2 regions of the Paenibacillus sp. FSL H8-0048 genome follow, and region 2 is predicted to be linked to the other one. Evidence: predicted binding sites of a transcription regulator. Region 2 holds the regulator's gene; the other holds the start of a gene.
What was found. Region 2 encodes CtsR, which represses protease genes until heat stress. Its sites were predicted from a motif close to ATGGTCAATAAAGGTCAAACA; they were not measured.

Region 1 (4,246 bases), 910 kb from region 2:
AATACTTCTATCTGAGAGACGGCAAGGTAGTGCTCTTCTTCCAGCTGTATGATTACACGGTATATGCCGCAGGCTTCCCGGAATTCAACTTCAGCTTCAAGGAACTCCTGCCGGACGGAAGCAGTCCGTTCACAGCGCTGAAATAATAGACCTTCATAAGAATACCCTAGAATGCCCTTGTACCTTCTCCGGGAGATGCAGGGGCATTCTTCATGTGCAGGGCCTAATCAGCTTGCCCTGCCGTTACCACTTCACCCGGATAGTCATAAGCTATAGAAGGCAAGCAGCTTATAACGGGGAGGGGAAGGTTATGGTCTATGCGTATACAGCGATCGGGGATTCACTAACAACCGGCTTCGGGGCGCTGCCCGGGAACGGCTTCGTCCCCGTCTACCGGCGGATGGCGGAAGGGAGGCTGGACACGCCGGTGGTGCCGGCGAATCTTGGTGTCAACGGTCTGACCACCGGGGGGCTTAGGCAACGGCTGAGGAGCTCCAATACCTACCGGGCGGCGGTGAAGGATGCACAGATCATTACGTTGTCCATTGGCGGCAATGACTTGATTAAAGCAGCCCGGGCAGCCGGGCCCCGGCCCGGTGAATTCCAGGGCTTGCTGCAGCAAGCGCTTAGGGACTGCAAGCGTAACTACAGCGACATCATGGGTAGCCTGACACAGCTCAAGGCAGGTTCCCGCAGCCCCTACATCCTCCGGATGGTCGGCCTCTATAACCCATATCCGCAGATAGATGAGGCAACAGAGTGGGTGCGGGATTTCAACCGCTATGCCGCAGGTTACAGCAGTAATAACGTAGGGTTTGCTTCGATATATCATGAATTTGCCGGCCATGAGCGGGGGCTGCTGTTCCTGGACCATATTCACCCGAACGGCAGAGGCTACCGTGTAATTGCAGGCAAGCTCGATGCCCTGGGGTACGGAGGCTTGAGGTAGGCATGAAGAAAGAGGCTGTAACATGACCGGACCGGTCTGTTACAGCCTCTTCGTGTATTCATTTGGATAGATTACTTATACGCCTGTCGGCAGAGTCTTCTCAATTACCTTGTCCACGATACCGTATTCAGCAGCGTCTGCAGCGCTCATGAAGTAGTCGCGGTCAGTATCCTTCTCGATCTTCTCCAGCGGCTGGCCTGTACGCTCGGACAGGATGCGGTTCAGCTTCTCACGCAGCTTGATGATGCGGCGGGCACGGATCTCGATATCCGAAGCCTGGCCCTGGGCACCGCCTAGCGGCTGGTGAATCATGATTTCACTGTTCGGCAGGGCAAAGCGCTTGCCCTTGGCACCGGCGTTCAGCAGGAACGCTCCCATGGAAGCGGCCATACCTACACAGATGGTGGATACATCCGGCTTAATGTATTGCATTGTATCGAAGATTGCCATACCCGCTGTGATGGAACCGCCTGGGCTGTTCACATACAGGTGAATATCCTTATCCGGGTCCTCGGCAGCCAGGAAGAGCATTTGTGCGATGATGGAATTGGCTACCACGTCATTAACCTCCGTTCCAAGGAAAATGATGCGGTCCTTCAGCAGGCGGGAATAGATGTCATAAGCGCGCTCACCGCGGTTGCTCTGTTCTACTACCATAGGAATATAACTCACGTGGAAAACCTCCTTGAAATTGGTGCTTCGAATGTGTTCATTTTTTACTGTTACCGTATTAACCACATGATAAACAAATTCAAACAAAAAGTCAAAGAAAGTCAAACTTACTTTCAAAAAAAAGAGCCCTCAAGCGGCTCATTGGTTAAATATAATATATCCGGCACTAAATTATGTACAAGCTTGAAAATAATGGCGCGCCCGCCAAGAATCGAACTTGGATCTCAGGCTTCGGAGGCCTACGTCATATCCATTGGACCACGGGCGCAACAGAAATTATTATAATACACATCTCAGATAAAAGCAATGTGTATTAAGCATGCTGCTCAAAAATTGTTTTGTCCCCCTCTATTAAGAGAGCCGGAGATGTGCCTCCTGCCTGCTGCGTGCCGGACAAGCCCATGCATAAGATGAAAGCGGGCTGAGAATTATAGTCTCGGAACACTTGCACTCGACGTCAGTTTTGGGTAGAATATGGGTGGGACTTAAAAAGTTAACCCGGGACATTTTGAGACCACGAACAGGGGATAAGAGAAAGACGAAGTTGCAGGAGTGAAAGCATGCGTAATCTATTGGAAATCCAAAAGCAGCTTCTGCCTGATCTCATGGAAACCCTTAAGAGACGGTATACGATTCTACATCAGATCATGCTGTCCGATATTATTGGGCGCAGGACGCTAGCCGCTTCGCTTGATATGACCGAGCGGGTACTGCGCGCCGAGACGGATCTTCTGAAATCGCAGGGGCTCATTGAGATCGAGAGCGTCGGTATGCGCATTAGCGATGCCGGTCGCAGACTGCTTGACCTGCTGGAGCCGGTCGCCAAGAGCCTATTCGGCCTGGATGATCTGGAAGAGAAAATTCGTACTACGTACGGTCTCACCAAAGTAATTGTGGTACCTGGCGATTGTGAGACATCGCCGTTCACCAAGCGTGAACTGGGGCGCGCAGGCTCCAAGGCACTGCTCAGCGTACTGCGCAGTGACGACACGGTTGCCGTCACAGGCGGATCAACCCTGGCCGAGATGGCCGATCAGCTGACCCCGCCGCTATCCCTTTCCTATAAGAACGCCTGGGTTGTTCCGGCGCGCGGAGGACTGGGAGAGAGTATGGAGATACAGGCCAACACCATTGCTTCAACCATGGCCAAACGGATTGGCGCCAATTACCGTCTGCTGCATGTGCCCGATCTGCTTAGCGGAGACGCTTATCAGTCGCTTGCGCAGGACTCCAACATTGGAGAGATTGTACAAATTATCCGCAGATCGCGTATTATTGTACATGGAATAGGTGATGCCATTGAAATGACCCACCGCCGCAAGCTGGACTCCGGGACAATCTCAGAGATTCAGGGTGAGGGTGCTGTAGCCGAATCCTTCGGATACTACTTTAATGAGGACGGCGAAGTGGTTCACACTATGCTGACCATGGGGCTGCGCCTGGAAGACATTATCCGCACAGAAGTCGTTATCGGTATTGCCGGCGGCAAACGTAAGGCGAAGGCCATTCATGCGATGCTGCGGTTCGGGCAAGAGGATATTCTCGTCATCGACGAGGCGGCGGCTGTCGAAATCGGCAAGGAAATCGACACACAGCTACAAAAGGTCCTATAGATTCCATTAAATGGGGCGCGCACAAAGGGTTTATGCATTATACTTAACATTGTTGTCTTGACGAGCCTCACGGCCTGTCTTGAATAAATAAAACGAACTCTAGGAGGAACTATTCAATGAGTGTAAAAGTTGGTATTAACGGTTTTGGACGTATTGGACGCCTTGCATTCCGCCGTATTCAAAATGTAGAAGGTATCGAAGTGGTAGCAATCAATGACTTGACTGACGCTAAGATGCTTGCTCATTTGCTTAAATATGATACAACTCAAGGTAAATTCCAAGGCGATGTTGAAGTGCATGACGGCTTCTTCAAAGTTAACGGTAAAGATGTTAAGGTTCTGGCGAACCGCAACCCTGAAGAGCTTCCTTGGGGAGAGCTTGGCGTTGATATCGTTCTGGAATGTACTGGTTTCTTCACAACTAAAGAAGCCGCTGAGAAGCACCTGAAAGGCGGAGCTAAAAAAGTAGTTATTTCCGCTCCAGCTACAGGCGACATGAAAACTGTTGTGTACAACGTTAACGATGACATCCTTGACGGTTCCGAAACAGTAATCTCCGGTGCATCTTGCACAACGAACTGCTTGGCTCCTATGGCCAAAGTTCTGAACGACAAGTTCGGTATCATCGAAGGTCTGATGACTACTATCCACGCTTACACAGGTGACCAGAATACTCTTGATGCTCCACACGCAAAAGGCGACTTCAGACGTGCCCGCGCTGCTGCTGAGAACATCATCCCTAACACTACCGGTGCTGCTAAAGCCATCGGCCTGGTTATTCCAGAACTGAAGGGCAAACTTGACGGTGCAGCACAACGTGTGCCTGTAGCTACAGGTTCCCTGACTGAGCTGGTTACTGTTCTGGATAAGAGCGTAACCGTTGAAGAAATCAATGCAGCCATGAAAGAAGCTTCTGACCCAGAAACTTACGGCTACACTGAAGATGAAATCGTATCTTCCGACATCAAGGGTATGACTTTCGGTTCCCTGTTCGATGCAACTCAGACTAAAGT
Region 2 (4,246 bases):
TAATAAATATCTATAATTAATGTTGTGATCCCAGTGTCTCCCGGAGCAGCTTCGCCCGGTACATATCGCGTTCAGTAGGCGACAGCTCGTCACCGAACAGCTTCTGCAGAAAGCCCGGCTGAGTCTTGACATTCAGCTCATTGAGCACTGAAATCGAAGGCCCTTCCAGAATCCCCAGATCTACACCAAGCCGCAGATCGGAGAGCCGCTGTGCCGATTCTTTCAGTTCCATCACAGCAGCATAGGCCAGAATTCCGTAGGAGCGCTTGATACGGTCCGTAATCCGCAATGCGGAATCCGCCAGCAGGCGTTCACGCGCATTTCGCTCATGCTCTATAATCTGGGTGACTACACTGTGAAGATTCTCAATAATCTCACCTTCGGTCTGTCCCAGCGTAATCTGGTTCGAAATCTGAAAGATATTCCCTACTGCTTCGCTGCCTTCACCATAAATTCCTCTAACGGTAAGCCCCACCTGATTAACTGCAGATAAAATGCGGTTGATCTGATGAGTCATCACCAAGGCCGGCAGATGGACCATAACCGATGCTCTTAGCCCTGTTCCCACATTGGTGGGACAGCTTGTTAAGTATCCTCTGCGGTCATCGAAGGCGTAATTGACAGCAGCCTCGAAAATATCATCGATGGCAGTCGCCCTCACCCATGCTTCTCTGACCTGCAGTCCAGGGAACAGACATTGAATACGGAGATGATCCTCCTCATTAATCATAATGCTGACCGACTCGTCCTCATTAAGAATGACTGCCCCGCCTTTGGAATCATCCGCCAGATTAGGACTGATAAGGTGCTTTTCCACCAGCACTTTTTTGTCCAACTCACCCAGCTCATCCAGCCTCAGCAGTTCAAAGCTGCCGAAATCTGCAGAGGCATCGCCCTGAAATACAGGGGCAAGCTGCTCCAGCACCTCCTCCGACTGCTCTGTTGAAGCGAGCAGCGGGAACGGAAGATGCTCCAGATTACGGGCGATACGCATACGGCTGCTGATGACAATCTCCGAATGACTGCCGCCGCAGCGCATCCATTCACTAAGTGCTTGTTCGGTATACCGGAGACTTGACATGCCTGATCCCCCCTATATATCAAAGACTTTACTCTTATGGCATTTCTTTTTCAAGCTTGCGGATTCTGTCCCTCAGCTCAGCTGCGGTCTCGAATTCCTCCTGCACAATACTCTGCTGTAATTCCTGCTTCAGCTCATCAATCTGGCGCTTGCACATAATCTGTGCTCCAGCCCGCTTAGGAAGCTTGCCGACATGTGCTGTACTGCCATGCACCCGTCTGAAGAGCGGGTCAAGCGTACTGTCGAAATACTTATAGCAGGAGCTGCAGCCGAACCGTCCCAGCTTGCTGAACTGTGAATAGGTCATGCCGCAGTTTTCACAATGCAGACCCTGCACACTTTGTGCTGCTGCTGATTTGCCCTTGCCCGAGCCCTCCAGATCCAGGAGACCGGAAAGCAAGCTGTGGATAGAGAAACCGCCCGCAGTTCCGGGAATCAGTTCACCCTTCTCCCGCGCACAGCTTTCGCAAATATGAAATTCCGTCTTCTCCCCGTTCACGATCTTCGTGAAGTGGAGTGTAGCCGGTTTGACGCCGCATTCCTGGCATAGCATGAGCGGTGTCCCTCCTTACCATTTGACAAATTATTTGCCCAATAAAGAGATTAGCATAGCCTTCATAAGCTTGGCACGAATCTCATCCCGGTACGGCAGATTAACCGTCAGGCATTCCCGGGAAACCGCAGACCGCATCAGACACGCTTCACGTTTGGAGAGGAAACGGGCCTCCTCCAGCTGATAAATCAGCCCTTCGGCAGAATTCTGATCAATATCATTCCCTATCGTGGAGTTCAGATGTGCGTATAAGGCCACATTCTGAGGCAGCTCATAGCGCTGAATCCGGATATATCCACCCCCGCCGCGTTTGCTCTCCACCACATATCCCTTTTCCAATGTGAACCGTGTGCTGATGACGTAATTGATCTGTGACGGGACACAGGAGAACTGGTCCGCCAGATCATTGCGCTGAATTTCCACCGTACCTTCGGGACTTTCATGCAAAATATTCTTCAGATATTGTTCAATAATATCGGAGATATTACGCATCACTCATCCTCCAGTGTGTAAGCATTGGTTAAATCTGTGCTGCGCCAACGCCTGCCGTCAGAGACATGCTCTTAAGAACTTAACCCTTGCAATGCAATAAGAATCGGCTGTAATAGCCGCTGCACTGCACTTTTACTCTAAATGTTACATTCCTGAGAACGATCCTATCCGGCCTGCGTTGACTTTGACTTTCTTTGACTTTTTCATATTATAACATATTCTCACTGAATTCCAAGGGGTTACTCTTATTTTTTACTTTTTGGCTGTAATGTATTCCGGTTGCCTGCTTAGTTCACTGAACTTGGGCATTATGTATAGGAAAGCTCCTCCGCTTCCAAGGGAAGAAGAAGAGCCGTTCGCTGTCAGAAAAAATCGAATAATGCCGTCTCGGCCTGCGGAATCAGCGTTTCAAGCCAAGCTGTCGCCTCGGCATTCCCGGATAATTGTCCGTACTTTGCCGCCTGAAGCGGACGTTTGTATCCCATCAGCAGCACAGTAAGCGTGCCGATACTGCATTCCAGGTCAGCGTCTGACCGCTCGCCCTGAATCCGGATAAACGTCGCCTCCCCCTGCTCCGACACCGTCCACCGCCATAACCCGTTGTTCCAGGACGCATGCTTATCTTCAATATAAAGCACCCGCTCCCGTTCCCCCTCCGGCACATTGAAGCTCATGTTCTCCACAAAAGCCTTAGCATTGACGATACGCGCCATGAAGTATGGATAATTCTCCTGTGCAATCCGCGGGTCCGGGAGGAGGAATGGCAGAATGTCGTCAGCAGGCACCAGCTTCAGCTGTGCAGCCGTAATCATGGAGTCATGATTGGCAAGGAAGGTCCACAAGCCCTGGCGGGCAAGCTCGTTCCCATAGATGAACTCATCTATGACCAGCTCCTGCTGCACTATTTTATACAGCACATAGCCTTCCGGTTCACCCGCCTCAGAATAAAACACACAGGAATGCGTATCGTCATCAAGCACACTTTCCTTCCACCAGGTCTCTGTACGCTGGAGACTTCCGTTATACCTCGTGGCGAATTGGTCATACAGCTGCTGGAATACTGCAAGATCAAGAGTATCGCGCTTCACGCTGCCCTTAATCTCCGTCTTGTGCGGGAACTTCCCTACCGGAAGAGTGTACTTCTTATATTCACAGTAGATTTCCCAGCCGAATTTACGGTAAAAGGGAATCAGGAACGGATGCAAAAAGGACAACGTCTGACCGGCTTCGTTCATGGTCTGGAGCGCATGGGTCAGCAGATGGGCCACATACCCCTGCCGGCGGTTCTCCGGCCAAGTCGCTACACCGGCGATGCCCCCCATAGAAACGGGCTTGCCTTGTATATATACCTGTAATGGAAGAAGAGTCAGCTTCGCACCGATGCTGTCCCCTTCAAAAATCGCCCAGGTTTGTTCCGGTTTGAAATTCTCCTTGGCACGTACTCTATCTTCTGCAGCAACCTTATATTTAAAAGCATATTCGGACAAGCTCAGGCTGTCCTCAAATTCTCCGGCACGTAATTGCCTGATTTCCATTCTGTTCCCCCCGTTACAATTCATAAATTAGCTTCAGTTATTTGCTTAATAGAGAGTATAACAAGCGAAGCCGCCAGATGCTAATAAAGGCTTGCCATCAGCTGCAAAAAGAATAGTTATCCACACCTTTTGCACAGCAAAGCAAAAAACCGGAAGGAGTTTCTTTCCGGCTGAAATGAGTTATCCACGATTACATATTATCTATCCACATTATTCACTTTTTATCCACAAAATCGGTGTATTACTTATGTTTTTGCTTGACTCATCCACAAAATTATGCGTTATGTACCCATGATCCGGGGATCATTCTGTTCCTGTAAAGCTATCCACATGTGCGCAACTTTTCTGGACTTACTGAAATTTATCCACAGCTTTTCCACAGCCCTGCCCGCACGCAAAAAAACCACTGTCGATTGCTCAACAATGGCTCATATGCTTGGCAACGTCCTACTCTCCCAGGACCCTTCGGTCCAAGTACCATCGGCGCTGGAGGGCTTAACGGTCGTGTTCGGGATGGGTACGTGTGGAACCCCTCCGCTATCGCCACCAAACGTGATTTTTGCGCTGCTTGGACATCTGTGAGAT

Region 1: clpP (ATP-dependent Clp endopeptidase proteolytic subunit ClpP) is a predicted target of CtsR. The motif match lies at 1,709-1,729, and genes of this name have one in related genera.

What each region holds. Positions count from the first base shown of each region.
Region 1 covers NZ_JBBODF010000001.1:4,445,248-4,449,493, reverse strand. The annotation lists gene NSU18_RS18840 (PdaC/SigV domain-containing protein) at 1-146, shown strand, start outside; gene NSU18_RS18835 (GDSL-type esterase/lipase family protein) at 311-949, shown strand; gene clpP (ATP-dependent Clp endopeptidase proteolytic subunit ClpP) at 1,025-1,621, opposite strand; tRNA gene NSU18_RS18825 (tRNA-Arg) at 1,815-1,889, opposite strand; gene NSU18_RS18820 (sugar-binding transcriptional regulator) at 2,182-3,234, shown strand; gene gap (type I glyceraldehyde-3-phosphate dehydrogenase) at 3,351-4,246, shown strand, end outside.
Region 2 covers NZ_JBBODF010000001.1:5,356,529-5,360,774, reverse strand. The annotation lists gene NSU18_RS22945 (protein arginine kinase) at 17-1,081, opposite strand; gene NSU18_RS22940 (UvrB/UvrC motif-containing protein) at 1,116-1,634, opposite strand; gene NSU18_RS22935 (CtsR family transcriptional regulator) at 1,665-2,126, opposite strand; gene NSU18_RS22930 (GNAT family N-acetyltransferase) at 2,489-3,661, opposite strand; rRNA gene rrf (5S ribosomal RNA) at 4,096-4,212, opposite strand.